4 regions of the Staphylococcus saccharolyticus genome follow, and region 3 is predicted to be linked to each of the others. Evidence: riboswitches for the same ligand, from Rfam matches in the RefSeq annotation. Region 3 holds a riboswitch; each other region holds the start of a gene.

Region 1 (5,094 bases), 370 kb from region 3:
TAATAAGCATTAAATTAATTAGGAGATGATTTGAAATGTCAGCTCAAGATCCTCGCAATAAATTTAAAACAGATAATTATGAAAAACAAGAACAAGAAGTTCCAGGTATACAAGCTAAGATGTCACCACAACCCGATTGTGGTGAAGACTCTTATCATGGTCACCATCGATTAGATGGCTTTAAAATACTAGTTACTGGTGGCGATTCAGCGATTGGTCGTGCAGCAGCGATTGCCTATGCTAAAGAAGGTGCAGATGTAGCGATTAATTATTTACCAAGTGAACAACAAGATGCAGATGATGTAAAACAAGTCATTGAAAGTGTTGGACAAAAAGCTATATTAATTCCTGGTGATATTAGAGATGAACAATTTAACTATGACATGGTTCAAGAGGCTTATCAGCAATTAGGTGGTTTAGACAATATAACGTTGGTTGCGGGTCATCAACTTTATCAAAATGAATTATCAGAGTTCAAAACCCAAGATTTTACTGAAACTTTCGAAACAAATGTTTATCCAGTGTTTTGGACAGTTCAAAAAGCACTAGAGTATTTACAACCAGGAGGTTCTATTACGACTACATCTTCTGTTCAAGGCTATAATCCTAATCCAATTCTTCATGATTATGCTGCAACAAAAGCTGCAATTATATCACTAACGAAAAGTTTTTCAGCAGAATTTGGTCCTAAAGGTATTCGTGTTAATTGTATTGCACCAGGTCCGTTTTGGTCTCCATTACAAATCGTTGGTGGGCAACCACAAAGTGCTATACCTACTTTTGGGCAAAACACACCATTAGGACGTGCAGGTCAACCTGTTGAATGTGCAGGAACTTATGTACTTTTAGCTTCTGATGATGCAAGTTATATTACTGGTCAAGTATATGGTGTGACTGGTGGAACTCAAATAGATTAACTTAACTATAGTTGTATGATTAGTATCAACTTTTCGGTGTGAAAGTACACGGAACGTGATAAACATTTTACAAACGTATACAGTTTAATATGAGATTTGTTTGTATAGTAAGGGCCTGGGACATAAACCAATGTCCTAGGCTTTCTTAACGTATAGGCAGTCGATGACAGAATTGAAAATGCGATTGTCCTTAGTTTTTTAATATTAGTTTCCTCTTACAAGAGACAATAATGGTTACAATGTGGATGTTTTATTTTTAATAATAATTGATTGTAGTGATGGATAATGAAAAAGATTAAAGCTGAAACACTCTCAGACATGCAAAATTATAAATTACTTAGTTATTTTTGGAGTTGCATTAGCGATATTTATCATTGCATCTATAAGTGTAGCTATTTTTGAAAATTATTTTACTACTTTAGAAAACATGTAAACTATTATTAAAATATTAAGTGTTGACGTTATTACAAATATCTTGTAACGTTAAACATAATTCAATAACTTATCAAGAGAAGTGGAGGGACTGGCCCAAAGAAGCTTCGGCAACATTGTATCATGTGCCAATTCCAGTAACCGTGAAGGTTAGAAGATAAGGTTAAACACGATGTTAACTGAGGCTGGGGCATGAATAGGTGTCTCAGCATTTGTTAATTAAACACTGTGGTTATTTTAAGTGTCTCAATCACTTTTATTTTGGAAAGTAGGTTAAATAATGGAGAAAATAAAGAAAGGCAATGCATGGGCATTACTACCATTACTTTTATTTGTAATACTATTTCTTGGTGTAGGCATCGTTACTGGAGATTTTACTAATATGCCTTTAAATGTTGCTATTACAATAACTGTTATAGTTGCCTTATTGATGAATAGAAAAGAATCATTCGCTAAAAAGGTTGAAGTTTTTACTAAAGGTGCCGGACATTCAAATATAATACTAATGATGCTCATTTTTATCTTAGCAGGTGCTTTTTCTACTACTGTAGAAAAAATGGGTGGTGTGTCTTCAACTGTTAATCTAGGACTATCCCTTATTCCACAAAACTTAATCATTGTTGGTTTATTTGTGACATGTATGTTTGTTTCGATATCAATGGGGACATCGGTAGGTACTGTAGCGGCCATCGCGCCAGTTGGATTTGGTTTTGCACAAGCAACAGACGTTCCTACAGCATTAGCGATGGCAACAGTTGTTGGGGGAGCAATGTTTGGTGATAATTTATCTATGATTTCTGATACAACTATTGCAGCTGTGAGAACGCAAAAAACTAAAATGGGTGATAAGTTTAGAGTCAACTTTAAAATTGTCTTCCCAGGAGCGATTTTAACCATTTTAATATTATTCTTCTTAACGAATGGGATTTCAATCGACCGTTCTAAACATTATGACTTTAATCTAATTAAAGTGATTCCTTATTTGTTAGTACTTATTCTTGCACTCATAGGCATTAATGTCATTATTGTGCTCATTGGTGGTACAGCACTAGCGGGTATCATTGGTTTAATTGATGGTTCATTTGATTGGAAAGGATTATTAAGCGCCATTTCGAAAGGAATTATAGGAATGGAAGATATTGCTATGATTGCTTTACTTATCGGTGGTTTAGTTGGAATTATCCAACATAATGGTGGTATAGACTGGTTATTGCAATTTGTTCGTTCTAAAGTAAAGTCTAAGCGTGGTGCTGAACTAGGTATTGCTAGTTTAGTGAGCGCTGCAGATATATCGACGGCTAATAATACGATATCAATCATTATGGCGGGTCCTTTAGCTAAAAATATAGCTGATGAATATGATGTTGATCCTAGAAAGTCTGCAAGTATTCTTGATATTTTTGGTGGATGTTTTCAAGGGTTACTACCTTATAGTCCACAAGTAATATCGGCAGCAGGTGTAGCAGGGATTTCTCCATTTTTAATGCTTCCATATAGTATTTATCCAATTTTACTTGGGGTGTGCGGTTTAGTGGCGATTATTTTCAGAGTGCCACGTTTAAAAAATAGCTGACAAACTATATAGGATGAGATGTTTTTTGAATGTATCTTAACTTGAAGAGTCTGGACATCCATCAATGTCTCAGTTATTTTGATATATTGACAATCGCTAACTGAATTGAACTTATGATGATAGCAGGATTTTTAACTATGGTTCAGAGGCAAAGCAACGAGAATTTTATATAGAAATTCAACATACAGTGCACGTTGGGGTACGGAGATGGGACAACGAATTCAATAGTAATTCTATCCCACTCTTATTATTTGAAATATAATATTTAAATTAATTTTAAAGTGCACAAAGTTTGTGACATAGCATAAATACGTTAAAATAATATTAAGAGTGAAAGTAGGTGAAAAATAGTGGCAAAATATAATGTAGAAATCGATATCGAGCGACTGCTTAAATTTACGCCAGAAGTCGTCTATGAAGCATGGACAAAGAAAGACATTCTAAAAGAATGGTTTATGACTACTTTACGCACAAATAAATCATTTGAAGCAGATATTCAAGAAGGCGGGACTTATCGCATTGTTGATAGTAGAAATGGTAAACAAAATGTCATTGAAGGTACATATGAGGAATTAGTCATGGATGAATATATTAAAATGACGATTGGAATGCTAGGATTGAGTGAAGAAGAAGATGTTATAGAAGTTGAATTCTTCGAGCGAGATAATGGTGGAACTCAAATGTTCTTTTACTATCGTTCTTTTGTAGAAAAAGAAAGAAGTTTAACGGCATTAGAGTATAAACAAAAGAAAAAAGAATATCACGATTCGACAGTTCATGGATTTGAATTAATGATTGATCAGATGCAACATGTTCTTGAAGAGCAACGACATAACTAAGTGAAAAGCCAGCTTGTCAAAAATATAAATATATTAATAAGACTGTTAGAAAACTTTTTATTGAGAAGTCATACTTCATTGAATACCTGAACTATATCTTTGGATAAGTTTCACTATCTTTAAAGGGAGCAGTGTAGCTATAGATTTTACTATTAGTAAACGAACTAGATATATGTATAGGTGTGTCGAATACATCATATGACTTTTATGGATAAGATGTACTAATGACCTAAGTAACAGTAAATCTTTAGAGGGTTTATCCACGGTTTATAGCAGCTTTGTGGTAAGAAAGATTTTTCTTACACAAGCTGCTTTTTTAAATTAATTCATTATTTTCTTTACGTTTGTTATATTTTCTTAGGAGTGTTTCAAAAAAGATGTGATAACTGATAAAACTAGAGTAATCTGTTCCATCATTTAAATAAAAGGTATTACTTGAAACATAAATATTGTAGTTAGCTTGTTGTGCGAGAGAATTATCTTTCATAGTAGTGATGGAAATAAAGAATTTTTGTCTTAATTGCAGAAGTTGTGTCACTTCGGTGAGTTGATAGGTCTCACCGGATAATGAAATAATAAAAAATAAATCTTTGGGAACTGTTTTATTTAAGACCATTTTCAATTCATAGACGTCGTGTAATATTATGATATTTTTATGCATAGTTAATAAAATACGTTGCGCTTCCTTTGCTACATTCATTTGAGCTCGACAAGTGCCATATAAATAAATAGTCGTGGCTTCATGCATTTTGTTCGTCAACAGATGATAATCAATACGTTCTAAGTAACTGAAAGTATTTTCAATTTCTTGTTTGAATTGTTCCATTGAGTCAGAGGGGAGTTGCTGTTTTTTATGATTTTCAAATTTTAAAAAGGATTTAAAATCGCTATAACCGTCGAATCCTAGTTTACGAGTGAAACGGTGTATCATCGCGTTTGACGCATGCGTGTGGTGAGCTAATTCTTGAATTTTTATTGTTTGGCATTTTTCAATATGCGTATTAACATAATGTACAATTTGAATGTCATTATCATTTAATTGATTGAAATTAGAATTAACACGCTCATCTAAAATAATTTTTAACACCTTAATACTGTTCCTTGAAAATATTTTCTTTAAATGAAAATATAATCTGATCATACGAAATAGTTTCAAATTACGGCAACGTTATTGTTTATATATAAGCGTTTACTATGTATTGAAATTAAGTTATTAATTATGAGGTTTCTACATTGATATTGTAAATATTGTTCATCAATGAGGCTCGTATATATGGGATGTGGAGGTATAGAAAATGAATGCAATTAAACGTTTCGGTAGCGCAATGATTGT
Region 2 (5,094 bases), 860 kb from region 3:
CACTAATAATTGGTTTTATAGTCAGTTATATACTTGGTAAGATTACCGATCGTAATGAAAATAAATCAATTTAAACCACATAAATTAAGCCCTCAAGTACGATTTTGTACGTGAGAGCTTATATTGTTCAAAGCATGAAAATTAGTCGCCTTTATTACCTTTAAATTTATCAATAACATCGTTAGCTTTTTCTTTAACGTTATCTACTGCTTCTTTAGCTTTACCAGATGCTTTGTCACCTTTACCTTCTTTTTCTAAATCTTTATTATCAGTAGCATTCCCTACAGTTTCTTTAATATTACCTTTAGCTTGTTCAAATTTATCTTCAGCCAATGTAATTCCTCCTTAATTCTTAACTTAGTCTTTAAATACCCCGCATATTTGTTATTAAACATTCCTATAGAAAATAATTTATATATAACTAAAAATATGCCTATCTTTTATTTTTATTCATCCACACCAATATTATAATAAAGTTAAATTATGCATTTATTAATTTTAAAGCTATGACTGAAAATGGTCTCAATAAAAAAGTAAATCGATTTTTGAAAGATCATCCGTATATTGAAATATTAAAATTTGACTACCAAAATAAGTACAATGGAATGGGTGTAGGCATTCTATATAGAGGCACACTAACAAAATAATAAAAATGCTTCAAAATCTATTGTGAAATTATAATTTTAAAATTTAAATAGCCCGTACTAATGATGATTACTATCATTCATTTTACGGGCTTTAGCATAAGTAATATTACTGGTTTCTATAAATTATTTAGCTGGTATAACTGCACCATCATATTTATCTTTAATGTAGTCTTGAATGTCTTTAGATTGTAGAACTTCCATTAAAACCTTGATTTTTTTGTCATCTTTATGTCCTTTTTGAACTGCAATTAAGTTAGCATAAGGATTACCTTTAGGTGATTCTAATGCAATTGAGTCTTTCTTAGGACTTAGTTTTTGATCAATTGCATAGTTAGAATTAATGATAACTGCATCAGCATCTTGGTTTTGATAAATTTTCGGTAAATATTCTGCTGATTGTTTATTATCAAATTTAATATCTTTTTTGTTTTCGGTAATGTCACTGAATTTTGCATCTTCAATTTTAACGCCCTTTTTTAGTTTAATTAAGCCTTCGTCTACGAAGAATTTTAAGAAACGTCCTTGTTCAGCAGGGTTATTTGATACATATACTGTGTCACCTTTTGGCAAATGTTTTAGGCTTTTATACTTTTTAGAATAAACTGACATCGGTTCTAATTCTACATTTCCTGCAGATTCAATTTTATAAGCCTTTTCTTTACTCTCAGTGTCTAAATATGGTGTATGTTGGAAGAAGTTAGCATCGATTTCACCTTTATCTAACAATTTATTTGGTATAGTGTAATCGTTAATTGTTTTAATTTTTAAATCATATCCTTTTTTCTCTAGTAAAGGCTTAGCTTTTTCAAAAATTTCAGCGTGAGGCGCTGGTGATGCACCTACTGTTATCGTTTTGTTCTTGTCGCCACCACCACAAGCAGCTAATGCAACTGTTAATGCTAAGACTAAAATAATTCCAAATAATTTTTTCATAAAGCATGGTCCCCTTTTCTTTATCGTTTATCAATTTTATTTGTAATCCAATCCCCAAGGAATTGAATTATAAATACAATAATCAAGGTGAATACCGTAGAAACTAAGATGACGTCGTTTTGGTTTCGTGTAAATCCTGTTAGATATGCTAAGTTGCCTAACCCACCAGCACCTATAACGCCTGCAATAGCTGTTGAACCGACTAATGCAATGGCAGTAACCGTAATACCAGAAACTAACGCTGGCATAGCTTCCGGGAGTAAAACTTTTCTTACAACTGTCCAAGTGTTGGCTCCTATTGACCATGCAGCTTCAATCACGCCTTTATCTATTTCTTTAAATGCAATCTCAACCAATCTAGCATAAAATGGCGCAGCACCTATGATAAGAGCTGGTAGTGCTCCAGTAGGTCCGCTTATTGTTCCTAATAGCACTCGTAAATGGTATAAGTAATAAGATTAAAATAATAAAAGGAATCGCTCTAAATAAATTGACTATAAATGAAACAATTGTATAAAAGACCTTCGCAGCTACAGAATCACTCTTAGCCGATAAAAAGAGTAATACTCCTAAAATCAATCCAAAAATAAAGGCGAAAAATGTAGAAACAACAGTCATATAAAGTGTTTCTAATATAGCTTGCCACACCTCAGGCCATTGAACGTTAGGCATTATAAACATTTCATGAAATATTTCGCTATATGATTTACCCATGTCTCAACACCTCCACATTCACGTGTTGGTCATGTAAATCATTTTTAAATTGATTAAAACACTCTATATTAATGTGTGGAATATGAATCACTAAAAAACCTAACGAGCCATTTTTAGTATTCTTAGTATCAGCTTCAAGGATGTTAAAGTCAATATGATGCATTTTTGTTATATATGAAATGATAGGTTGTGTCACATTATTGCCAGTAAAGTTTAATCTTACTATGTAAGCATCTTTACCTAATGGTTCTAATTCGTCTAATGATTCCTCAAAATTATCATTTAAATCATCTTTAACAAATCGTTGAGTCACTTCATGTTGAGGATTTTCAAATACCTTACTAACTTTACCTTGTTCAATGACTTTACCACTCTCCATTACAGCTACTTCATCACAAATTCGCCTAATCACATGCATTTCATGTGTGATTAAAACGATAGTAAGATTTTGTTGTTCTCTAACCTTTAGCAATAAATCAAGAATTTCATCTGTAGTCTGTGGATCTAATGCACTCGTAGCTTCATCACATAATAGAACATCCGGGTTGTTCGTTAAAGCCCTAGCTATTCCGACACGTTGCTTTTGTCCACCTGACAATTCAGAAGGATAAGCATTTTCACGCCCTTTAAGACCTACAAGTTCTATTAACTCAAGTGCTTTTTGTTTAGCAGTCCCACTAGGTACACCTGCAATCTCTAGTGGGAACGTAATGTTTTTCATTACATTTCTAGACCATAATAAGTTGAAATGTTGGAAAATCATACTTACTTTTTGACGTTTTCTACGTAACTCTGACTTAGATAATTGACTAATATTGTCTCCATCTATAATGATATCTCCAGATTTTGGAGTTTCTAAATTGTTAAACATTCTAATTAGCGTGCTCTTACCAGCACCAGAGAAACCAATAACGCCAAAAATTGAGCCTGATTCAATATTTAAATCAATGTGATCAACAGCGAGAACATCTTTGTTCTTCGTGTGATATCGTTTAACAATTTGATTTAACTCAATCACGTTAATAGCCTCCTTAATGTTGCTTAAATAAAATTAAAAAAATGCTTTCTCAATCTTTAGAAAATTTGAGAAAGCATTAGTCATATATTCTTTCTCTCATCTTCTAAAGTTTAAAGTTAAACTTTATGTGAATTGGCACCATTTCTATATCAGACGGTTGCCGGGCTTCATAGGGCACATCCCTCCACCTCTCTTGATAAGAGTTTACGCATCATTTAATTTGTTTTAATCCTACCACCGTGCTAAAGTTTCGTCAATAATTATTTTAAATTTTCTAACAAATAAGGTACTGATTGAAATGCATAAATTCTCTTCAGCTCTGTATCCCTATTGATAACTAACAAAACGGGTACTGACATTATTTCTTTTTCTTTACTCCATTCAGGATGAAAATTAAGATTAACTTTTATTACAGGTAAGCGTACAATTTCATTAGCAATGTCTAACATCTTTTCAGACATTTTACATGTACCACACATAGGTGTGTAACCAAAAATGAGATATTTATCTTTGTTGAAATTTTCTGTTATATCTTTAAGATCTTTAGATCTATTCATTAACTAAAATTAACCTTTCAGTGTTTAAATTAGGCATAAGATTCTTCTCTTTACGAACAGTAAAACCATATCTATTCAGAACATTAGCTAAATAATTTTTTGGACATTTTGCTACTTCGCAATATGTTTTATCAACATATATGTGTTCGCTTTCGCTTAAATATCTTTTAAACCATTTTCTAATTTTCTCTCCTTCGTCATCAGAATCTGCAAGAACATAAACTTGTTTACCATAAAGTGATTCTATCATATTGTCAATCTTATCTATACTCATTGTGCCATGGGTACAAATAATACTAACGGGTTCAGCGATAACTTGTTGTACTCTTTTCTTATCCGATTTACCTTCAACAATGATTACTTTATTTACAATAGTCATGTCAATCCACCTTCTAAGCGTCGATAGAACTGTCACTTACATAATTCACAGAATCCCAAAAAACTAAACATTAAGTGACACTGCAATTTTTAATTGCTAGTGTCACTGATGCATGAGCTTAGCTCAAGCGTTCCACAATTCACTACAATTTTTAACCATTAATATCAATCAATACTCTGCTAGTAATGATTTAAATTTTAGTTTCATATGTAATTGATATACTTTTACTATTGTTGTTTATTTAAAAGAACTCATTTAATGTTCTGCTATAATCCTGAGATGATTACTTCAACAGTTTTAACTTACAACCCTTGTAAAAAAACTCCTTGATTTTGTATAATCGAGGAGTTTAAACGTACTATTCACCAATCATTTCTGAGTATTGATCCGCTGATAATAATTCTTGTAATTGACTTTCATCGTTTATTTCTATTTTAACCATCCATGCTTTTTCATATGGTGATTCATTAACAAATTCAGGACTATCTTCTAACTCTTCATTCACTTCGATGATTTTACCTGAAATTGGTGCATATAACTCTGACACAGTTTTAACTGATTCAACACTACCGAAAGTGTCACCTTCATTTAATTCATCATCTGTTTCAGGTAACTCAACAAATACGATATCACCTAATTCATTCTGAGCATGTTCCGTAATACCAATAGTTGCTACGTTATCTTCAACTTTAACCCATTCATGTTCTTTAGAATACTTAAATTCGCTCGGTACTGCCACGAGAATCCCCTCCTAATTATTTAATTACAATTTAATGATGCCACACTGAAATTATTCATTCAACTATTATCTAAAAGATAATGTTAATTAAAATTCGTGTTTAAGTT
Region 3 (5,094 bases):
TTATTAAAAAAGGATTGACTACTGGATTTTTAGGTGCATTAACTACTTTTTCGACCTTTCAATTCGAGCTCGTAACTCTATTTGAGCAACAACATTTTATTGTACTATTAGTATACGGTTTAACAAGTTATTTGTTGGGTGTTCTTTTGTGTTATGTCGGTGTCACAATAGGAGGTAAATTATCATGATTATTGCACTCCTAGTTATGGGAGGAGGAGGGATTGGTGCTGTATTAAGAGCTTTCGTTACAAATGTGTGCCAACGTCATTTTAATTCGTCTATACCAATTACTACACCAATCGTAAATATATTAGGTAGTTTTTCAATTGGTTTAACGATGGGAACTGCAATTTCAAATCATTGGCTGTCCCCTCTCTTTATAACAGGTGTACTTGGCGGTTTAACAACATTTTCTACTCTCTCATCTGAATTAGTAAAAATGTTAACGCCTAAATTTAGAATTTTACATTTTATAGGATACTCAATTTTGCAATTTATTATCGGTTTTATCGCTTGTTATATTGGTTTTCATATTTAAAAAGTAATAATCAAAACTCACCGAAATCACTTATATATATTTAAAATTTAAATATATGTATTAAAGCCACGGTAAGAAAAATTTTGTTAGTCACTCATAAAGCTAGAGTTTTAGTCTAACTTTTGGTGTGCCTATCAGTTTTACCTACCAGGGCTTTTTACTCATTTATTTTTCATTAAATTCCAATGGATGAGGGCCTATTCTTTTATCTTTATTGATCGATTCTTTCCATCTGTTCTTTGGTCAATTCAAAATTAAAGACATTTAGATTATCTTCAATACGACTAGGAGTTACAGACTTAGGAATAACCACTACATTATGTTGTATATTCCATCTGATAATTACCTGAGCTGGTGACTGTCCTATTTCTTTAGCTATTTCATTAACTGTATCATCTTTAAGAATCTCACCATTCATTAGTGGAGACCATGATTCCATAACGATACTTTGTGCCTCTAAGTATTTACGTAATTCGTTTTGAGTCAAATATGGACGAAACTCAACTTGATTAATGACTGGTTTTATTGAAACTTGAGCGAGTAACGCTTCAAAATGTTCAGGAGTAAAGTTACTTACACCAATATTTTTTACTTTATTTTGTTTATATAAATCTTCCATAGCTTGCCAAGTATCAATCATCACAGCTTCATTTGTACCAGGCCAATGCATAAGATATAAATCTAAATAATCTAATCCTAATCGTTGAATAGAATTTTCATAAGCATCTTCAACATTATTACGTTCATAATCTTCAAGCCATAACTTTGAAATGATAAATAACTCTTCTCGTTTTAAACCTGTAGATTCTAATGCCTCTTTGATGCCTTGACCAACCATCTCCTCATTCCCATAGACCTTCGCAGTGTCTATACCTTCTGTATCCATTCTCAATCGCATGTTTAACTGCATTTTTACATTCATCACTATTTTCATCTCATTCACTCCTTAAATACTTCAAACTGATAGTCATGTGTTTTCTTATTCAATACCCCTTTTTTAATAAAATAAAAACTCTCAAACATTAACGTATTAGAAAATGTTTGAGAGTATATAGTATTGATAATTACAAATATCTTTATGATTTAATTCTATTTTTAATTGAATGACTCAATCTTGTCCATAATATGTTGTAAATCATCAACATTATATTGAATACGACCATGGAATACAAACTTATTAAAGAATTCATCTAATTGTTCTGATCCTACTAATACTTTAACATTTGATGATTGCGCATAATGAGATATTGTAACATCACCTTCATTTTTAGGATTAAAATATAAAATGGAAGTTGGCGTATATTTGGTATTTAATTCATTTTGTAAATCACCAGCAAGTTGCTCAATACACTTAATCTTTTCAGAATAATTCACAAATGTTAAAGATTGTTGATCATCATTTTGATCTAGCACTAATGTTTGAGGTGTTGATTCATCTAAATCAAGTGTCTGGAAAACTTGAGACATAGTTGGTAATTCTTTGAATTGAGTAGCGCTTATTCCACTATAAACGTGACCTTTTAGTAATTGAGAATCGATAATATATAGACCCGTTCTTGTTAGCACAAGATGGCTCACACGTTCTATATTATTGAATTCATTACTTGGCAAGAAAATATTGGCCATGATGTACATATCTTCTGGACGAATTCTTTTTTCTTTAACAAGTCTTTCACGAATTCCAATTAATCTCATATCAGTGACATATTCACTTTGATTTTTTGAGAAAAGTTTTAACGCATCTATTTCGCGATTTTTTGTACTAACTGTCGCTTCATAATCCTCTTTTTGTTTCGTGACAGCCTTTTTGTTTTCTACTCTTTCTTTTTCCAAGGCTTCCTCGTGGGATTCTTTCATATGTTGCTCTTTTTCTTTATAATATGCTTCTGTTCGTACTTTAACTTTTTTCTTACTACTATGTGCAAATAAAAAAAGTATAAAGAATAAAATAGCTACAATAATCGCAACAATTAAGCCTATAACTATTGGTGAAGATAAACTCATCACAACAACTCTCCTTTAACCATTTCAATAACTTTTATTATAATAGAAAAATTACTGTTTTTCGACATTTAAACTAATTTTCTTTATACCCTAATAATAAAAGCTATTTTGATTCGACAGCATCTTGAAGTAAATTCACTTTATCTAGTTTCTCCCATGGTAGTAAAACATCTGTACGTCCAAAATGACCATATGCAGCGGTTTGTTTATAAATAGGATGTTTTAAATCTAACATTTTAATGATACCTGCAGGTCTTAAATCAAAATGATCTCTTACTGCCTCAACTAATTGAGCTTCTGAAACCTTTCCAGTACCAAATGTATCAATAGATATTGAAACAGGTTCGGCTACACCAATCGCATACGCAAGCTGAACTTCACATTGATTAGCTAATTCTGCAGCAACAATATTTTTAGCGACATATCTTGCTGCATATGCTGCTGAACGATCGACTTTAGTAGGATCTTTTCCACTGAAACAACCACCACCGTGTCGAGCATAACCACCATAAGTATCTACAATAATTTTACGCCCTGTTAAACCAGCATCGCCTTGTGGTCCTCCGATAACAAAACGTCCAGTAGGATTAATAAAGAATTTTGTATGTTCATCTAATAAGTTTTCATCAACAGTTGGATAAATGACTTGTTCTTTAATGTCTTTCTCTATTTGTTCTAATTCTACGTCCTCAGCATGTTGTGTAGAAACAACAATTGTATCAACACGTTTAGGTTGGTCATCTTTATCATATTCAACAGTTACTTGTACTTTACCATCTGGACGAAGATAATCTAAAATTTCATCCTTACGTACATCTGATAAACGTTTTGCTAATTGATGAGATAAATAAATTGGTAAAGGCATATAGGTGTCAGTTTCATTCGTTGCATATCCAAACATTAACCCTTGATCACCTGCACCTGTAGCTTCTATCTCTTCTTCAGAAATATCATTACGATATTCAAGCGCTTTATCCACACCTTGTGCAATATCTGGAGATTGTTCATCAATAGCAGTAAGTACAGCCATCGTTTGGAAATCATAACCAAATTTAGCTCTTGTGTACCCTATATTTTTGATTGTTTCTCTAACAACCTTTGGTATGTCTACATATGTTGAAGTTGAAATCTCTCCAGAAATAAGTGCCATTCCAGTTGTTACCGTTGTTTCACAAGCCACTCGCGCGTTTGGATCATCTTTTAGAATTTCATCTAAAATAGCATCGGAAACTTGGTCAGCTATCTTATCTGGGTGACCTTCAGTTACTGATTCTGATGTAAATAATCGTTTATTATAAATCATGTTTTGCTCCTTTTAAAATTAATTACGAAAATTCTCTATAATATATGAGCTAAATAAAAGAGCCTTCTTCACTATAAAGATAGAGAGAAGGCTCTTAAACGTCCATTCGCTCTTATCGTTCAGACGCTATGTGTCTGCAAAACGGTTTGGCACCTTTCTTTACATAAAAGAGGTTGCTGGGTTTCATTGGGTCCATGTCCCTCCACCACTCAGGATAAGAGAATCCGTTAAAAATAATACTACCTAATTCAAAGGTTAATGTCAATTTTCGTTTACTCAGCTATTCATTTTTAAGGTGGATTAATCAAACTGTTGTTATACTATCTAAATGTAAAGGCTTACATTGCTACTATTGCTTGGAGGGATTGAGTATGTCAATGGACACATACACAGAAACAACCAAAATAAATCAATTATTAAAGAAATCATCAACTGTCAACAACACAACTATACAACAAGATTTTAAACAACAATGAAGGTCAACTTACGGAACTTGAAGCAATTAATGCTAATACAGGAAAATATACTGGACGTTCACCTAAAGATAAATTTATAGTTACAGAACCTTCATATAGAGATAATGTCGATTGGGGCGACATTAATCAACCTATAAATGAAGAAACATTCTTAAAACTCTACAACAAAGTTTTAGATTATTTGGATAACAAAGAAGAGTTATATGTCTTTAATGATTATGCAGGTAGTGATAAAGATACACGTTTAAAATTAACGGTTATTAACGAATTAGCATGGCATAATTTATTTGCTCATAATATGTTTATTCGACCTGATTCAATTGAAGAAGCTAAAACTATCAAACCTAACTTTACAATTGTTTCCGCACCTCATTTTAAAGCAGACCAGAAATAGATAGTACACATTCAGAAACTTTTGTCATCATCTCATTTAATATTAATCGGCGGAATTGAATATGCAGGAGAAATGAAAAAAGGAATTTTTTCAGTAATGAATTATCTTCTTCCAATGTAAGACATTATGAGTATGCATTGTTCAGCAAATGTCGGAGAAAAAGGCGATGTAGCACTATTCTTCGGTTTATCAGGAACTGGAAAAACTACCCTCTCAACCGATACTAACCGTAAACTCATTGGTGATGATGAACACGGTTGGAATAAAAAAGGTGTATTTAACCATTGAAGGTGGATGTTATGCCAAAGCTATTAATCTCTCTAAAGAAAAAGAGACTCAAATATATAATGCTATTGAATATGGTACAGTCTTAGAAAAT
Region 4 (5,094 bases), 980 kb from region 3:
TTATTTTACAAGGGAGAATGGGGCTGATGAAATGACTCACCTTACTTTTAAACAAGGTGTGAGGGAGTGTATTCCTACATTATTTGGATATGCAGGCGTAGGATTATCCTTTGGAATTGTTGCAGCCTCACAAAAGTTCAGCCTTCTAGAAATTATGTTACTATGTCTCATTATTTACGCAGGTGCAGCTCAATTTATCGTTTGTACGTTAATGATGGCAGGTACACCTACATCAGCAATCGTGCTTACGACACTTATCGTTAACTCTCGAATGTTTCTACTAAGTATGACCTTAGCGCCTAATTATAAAAAGTATGGATTCTGGAATAGGGTAGGGCTTGGGACATTATTAACAGATGAAACTTTTGGAGTAGCAATAATGCCATACGTTAAAGGCGAAAAGATTAATGATCGATGGCTTCATGGATTAAATATTACTGCCTACCTATTTTGGACTGTTTCTTGTGTGGCTGGTGCACTTTTCGGCAAATATATTACAAATCCAGATGCCCTTGGTCTCGACTTTGCCATCACTGCAATGTTTATTTTCTTAGGTATATCTCAATTTGAAACAATTAAAAAATCTAGGTTTCGAATATACACTGTATTAATTGTATGCGTTATTGTAATGATGCTTCTTTTAAGTTTAGTCATGCACTCATATGTCGCAATATTAATAGCCGCAACAGTAGCTGCAACATTAGGGGTGGTGATGGAAAGATGATGACTGATTTACATACATTGATACTCATCATTTTATGTGGAATTGTGACGTTACTCGTTCAAATTATTCCATTTGTCATGATATCTAAAGTAAACTTGCCAGCAACCGTAATTAAGTGGCTTTCTTATATTCCTATCACGCTATTTACCGCGCTTATCATTGATGGGGTAATTCAACAATATAATCATACATTTGGATACACGCTTAATTTGTCATATGTTATTGCAATCATACATACCAACTGTAATTCTCGCCATTTTTACACGCAGTCTCACTGTGACAATAATCAGAGGTATCACTATAATCGCTTGTTTACGTTTAGTCTTTTAACCTTTGAAAATAACAGCAAATCATTGAAGTTGTAGAAAAAGTTAGTTAATATTAAAATAATTAGAAAATTTAGACTATTCAAGCCAGAAACTAATATCTACATCACTATAAAACTAAATTGATGAAATCTTATTTTGAGAAGCTGAGGGAACTGGCCCAGGGATGGTTCAGCAACTGACTAATGATGATAGCACGGTGCTACAACCAACGAGTAACTCGAATGATAATTACTAGATTGCTTCTTACTTATTCATCTGAGTAGGAAGCTTTATTAGTAAGAGGGGGTAGTGATAATGATGACCAATTATAAAGTACATACGTTAGAATTAGGTGCATTTACAACTGAATCAGGTGAAATCATCAACAATTTAAAACTACGTTATGTGCATGTAGGATACACAGGTCAACCTCTAGTAGTTGTTTGTCATGCGTTAACCGGCAATCATTTAACATATGGAACAGATAATCATCATGGTTGGTGGTGTGAAATTATTGATGGTGGCTACATTCCATGTCATGACTATCAATTTCTGACTTTTAATGTCATAGGAAGTCCATTTGGATCGAGTTCCAAAAAGATTGATCCTAAATTTCCAGAGCAACTAACTTTACGCGATAACGTTAAAGCAATAAAGAAAGGCATTCAAGCACTTGGCTATAGAAAGATTAATATTCTTATAGGAGGAAGTCTTGGAGGTATGCAAGTCATGGAAATGCTATATAATAATAAATTTCAAGTCGATAAAGCTATTATCCTTGCTGCCACAGATAAAATGTCATCTTATAGTCGAGCTTTTAATGAAATAGCACGCCAAGCTATTCACCTTGGTGGGAAAGAAGGTTTGAGTATCGCTCGTCAACTTGGCTTCTTAACGTATCGCTCCTCTAAAAGCTATGATCAAAGTTTTACACCTGATGAGGTTGTAAGTTATCAGCAACATCAAGGTAATAAATTTAAAGAATACTTCGATTTAAATTGTTATTTAACACTACTAGACGTCTTAGATAGTCACAATATTGATCGAGGAAGAGATGATGTAGATAAAGTCTTTCAATTTTTAGAAACCAAGGTGTTAACAATGTGCTTTATTGATGATTTACTCTATCCAGATGATCAAGTGAGAGCTGTCGGTGAAAGATTTAAATATCATCGTCATTTCTTTGTGCCTGACAATGTCGGACACGATGGTTTTTTACTTAACTTTAATGATTGGGCACCTAATTTGTATCATTTCTTAAATTTGAAGCAATTCCGACGAAAATAATTAAGGAGGAACACAGTTGCAAAGCGAGTGCTACTAGTTTATTGCTATGCATTAAAAGTAGCACTTTATTGTTAAATTTTGTTAAAGAGGTTAAAATAGAAATCATAGTCAAAAAGTATGGGAGTGGCGTGTGTGTTTTCAAAAATACAACCTAAAGCAACTATTTTAGCAATTATTTCATTAGTGATAGTCGCTTTAGTAACACATGTATTACCTGTTCTCGGCTTAATTTTATGTTTAATTGCAACGATTCCAGGAGTAGTAATTTGGAACTGTTCTATACAATCATTTGGAATTAGTGCATTAGTAACAGTTATTTTAACAACGTTATTAGGTAATACATTTGTCTTAAGTACGATGGTTTTACTATTAATTTTAAGTGCAATCACCGGACAATTACTTAAGGAAAAAGCATCAAAAGAAAGAATTTTATATGTTTCAACGACATCACTAAGTTTAATTTCACTTATTGGATGGATGTTATTACAAACATTCGAAAAAATTCCGAAAGCAGCCGTATTAATTAAGCCATTCAAAGATGAAATACATGATGTCATTTTATCTAGTGGATTAGATTCAAACTATAGACAGATTCTTGAGGAAAGTTTCCGACAAATGACGGTCCAACTCCCTAGTTATCTAATTATAGTCATTTTCCTTTTTATCTTAATTAATCTGATTATTACATTTCCAATCTTACGAAAATTTAAAGTAGCAACACCTATATTTAAACCTTTATTCGCATGGCAAATGAGCCGTACTTTATTATGGGTTTATCTTATAGTTCTTATATGTGTGATGTTTGCAAATGAACCAAGTATATTTCAAAGCATCGTTTTAAACTTTGAAGTTGTGTTATCATTAGTGATGTACATCCAAGGTTTAAGCGTCATTCATTTCTTTGGGAAAGCCAAAAAATGGCCAAGCTTCTTAACGATTATGTTAATGGTAGTGGGAACGCTCATTTCACCAGCAACTCATATCGTTGGTTTACTTGGAGTTATTGATTTATGTATTAATTTAAAACGAATGATAAAAAAATGATTATTAAATAGTGATTAGAGGTGGAAGAATGAACCGTCAATCCACTAAAAAAGCTTTGCTCATACCATTTATATTATTGGTACTCACTGCCATTGCGTTAGTCATCGTGTGGTTAATTTTTAACCAAATCGTCGCAGGTATTGCATCGGCAATTCTCCTCGTAATGATTATCGTTAGTGGCGTGTTAATGAGACAAGCGTTTCTCAAAATGGATAATTATGTGGATGATTTAAGTGGTCATATCTCGACAAGTAGTAATAAAGCAATCAAGCACTTGCCAATCGGGATGATAGTGTTAGATGAAGATAATCATATTGAGTGGATGAACCAGTTCGTGTCAGAACATATTGAAACAAATGTGATTTCTGAAAATGTTAATGAAGTCTTCCCTAACATATTAAAACAATTAGAGAAAGTTCAAGAAGTAGAAATAGAAAATAACAACTATTATTATCACGTTCGTTATTCAGAACATGAACATTGTTTATACTTCTTCGATATAACTGAAACTGTACATACTTATGAGTTGTATGAAGATTCTAAACCAATCATCGCAACGTTATTCTTAGATAACTACGATGAAATCACGCAAAATATGAACGATACACAACGTTCAGAAATTAATTCAATGGTGACACGTGTCATCAGTCGCTGGGCTCAAGAGTATAACATTTATTTCAAGCGTTATAATTCTGATCAGTTTGTCGCATATCTCAATCAAAAGATTTTAGAGGAACTTGAAGACTCTAACTTCGATATTTTAAGTCAATTAAGAGAGAAAAGTGTGGGTTATCGTGCACAATTAACACTAAGTATTGGTGTGGGTGAAGGTACTGAGAACCTTATTGATCTCGGTGATTTGTCACAATCTGGTTTAGACTTAGCGTTAGGTCGTGGTGGTGACCAAGTCGCAATTAAGAATATGAATGGTAACGTGAGATTCTATGGTGGTAAAACGGACCCTATGGAAAAGCGTACACGTGTACGTGCCCGTGTTATTTCTCATGCTTTGAAAGATATTCTTACTGAAGGCGACAAAGTCATTATTATGGGACATCAACGACCTGATTTGGATGCTGTTGGTGCAGCAATTGGGGTATCACGCTTTGCATCAATGAACAACCTAGAAGCCTTTATCGTTCTTAATGATTCTGATATCGATCCAACATTACGTCGAGTAATGGATGAAATTGATAAGAAACCTGAATTAAAAGAACGTTTCGTTACATCTGATGAGGCTTGGGATATGATGACATCTAAGACAACGGTTGTTGTCGTCGATACACATAAACCTGAAATGGTCTTAGATGAAAATGTTTTAAATAAAGCAAACCGTAAAGTGGTTATCGATCATCACAGACGTGGTGAAAGCTTTATTTCCAACCCATTATTGGTTTATATGGAACCATATGCAAGCTCAACTGCTGAGCTCGTAACAGAATTATTAGAATATCAACCAACTGAACAAAGACTCACGCGTTTAGAATCTACAGTGATGTATGCAGGTATTATAGTAGATACTAGAAACTTCACATTAAGAACAGGTTCAAGAACATTTGATGCAGCAAGCTATCTACGTGCGCATGGTGCAGACACAATATTAACTCAGCATTTCTTAAAAGATGATGTTGATACGTATATCAATCGTTCAGAATTGATGCGCACAGTTAAGATACAAGATCAAGGCGTAGCTATTGCACATGGTTCGGATGACAAAATCTATCATCCAGT

Evidence for each region. A riboswitch is a leader RNA that binds a small molecule or an ion and turns the genes downstream of it on or off. The one in region 3 is predicted to bind S-adenosylmethionine.
Region 1: it holds a riboswitch for S-adenosylmethionine, as region 3 does, so the genes downstream of both, DYE57_RS02810 (Na+/H+ antiporter NhaC family protein) here and metK (methionine adenosyltransferase) in region 3, are expected to answer to the same signal.
Region 2: it holds a riboswitch for S-adenosylmethionine, as region 3 does, so the genes downstream of both, DYE57_RS09060 (methionine ABC transporter ATP-binding protein) here and metK (methionine adenosyltransferase) in region 3, are expected to answer to the same signal.
Region 4: it holds a riboswitch for S-adenosylmethionine, as region 3 does, so the genes downstream of both, metX (homoserine O-acetyltransferase MetX) here and metK (methionine adenosyltransferase) in region 3, are expected to answer to the same signal.

The regions. Positions count from the first base shown of each region.
Region 1 is NZ_UHDZ01000001.1:627,136-632,229, forward strand. It holds gene DYE57_RS02805 (SDR family oxidoreductase) at 36-917, shown strand; SAM riboswitch class I at 1,417-1,513, shown strand; gene DYE57_RS02810 (Na+/H+ antiporter NhaC family protein) at 1,630-2,922, shown strand; gene DYE57_RS02815 (SRPBCC family protein) at 3,273-3,761, shown strand; gene DYE57_RS02820 (MurR/RpiR family transcriptional regulator) at 4,078-4,839, opposite strand; partial or broken gene DYE57_RS02825 (alpha-glucoside-specific PTS transporter subunit IIBC) at 5,057-5,094, shown strand, end outside.
Region 2 is NZ_UHDZ01000001.1:1,855,304-1,860,397, forward strand. It holds partial or broken gene popT (polyprenyl-phosphate transporter PopT) at 1-74, shown strand, start outside; gene DYE57_RS09045 (CsbD family protein) at 142-333, opposite strand; gene DYE57_RS09050 (MetQ/NlpA family ABC transporter substrate-binding protein) at 771-1,580, opposite strand; partial or broken gene DYE57_RS09055 (methionine ABC transporter permease) at 1,601-2,294, opposite strand; gene DYE57_RS09060 (methionine ABC transporter ATP-binding protein) at 2,287-3,312, opposite strand; SAM riboswitch class I at 3,406-3,515, opposite strand; gene DYE57_RS09065 (thioredoxin family protein) at 3,573-3,869, opposite strand; gene DYE57_RS09070 (toprim domain-containing protein) at 3,862-4,248, opposite strand; gene gcvH (glycine cleavage system protein GcvH) at 4,607-4,987, opposite strand.
Region 3 is NZ_UHDZ01000001.1:999,703-1,004,796, reverse strand. It holds gene crcB (fluoride efflux transporter CrcB) at 1-188, shown strand, start outside; gene DYE57_RS04985 (fluoride efflux transporter FluC) at 185-538, shown strand; partial or broken gene DYE57_RS04980 (aldo/keto reductase) at 704-1,470, opposite strand; gene DYE57_RS04975 (hypothetical protein) at 1,634-2,542, opposite strand; gene metK (methionine adenosyltransferase) at 2,646-3,845, opposite strand; SAM riboswitch class I at 3,955-4,066, opposite strand; partial or broken gene DYE57_RS12815 (phosphoenolpyruvate carboxykinase (ATP)) at 4,278-5,003, shown strand; gene DYE57_RS12810 (phosphoenolpyruvate carboxykinase (ATP)) at 4,987-5,094, shown strand, end outside.
Region 4 is NZ_UHDZ01000001.1:15,529-20,622, forward strand. It holds gene DYE57_RS00055 (AzlC family ABC transporter permease) at 32-724, shown strand; partial or broken gene DYE57_RS00060 (AzlD domain-containing protein) at 721-1,054, shown strand; SAM riboswitch class I at 1,181-1,284, shown strand; gene metX (homoserine O-acetyltransferase MetX) at 1,351-2,319, shown strand; gene DYE57_RS00070 (YybS family protein) at 2,437-3,363, shown strand; gene DYE57_RS00075 (DHH family phosphoesterase) at 3,392-5,094, shown strand, end outside.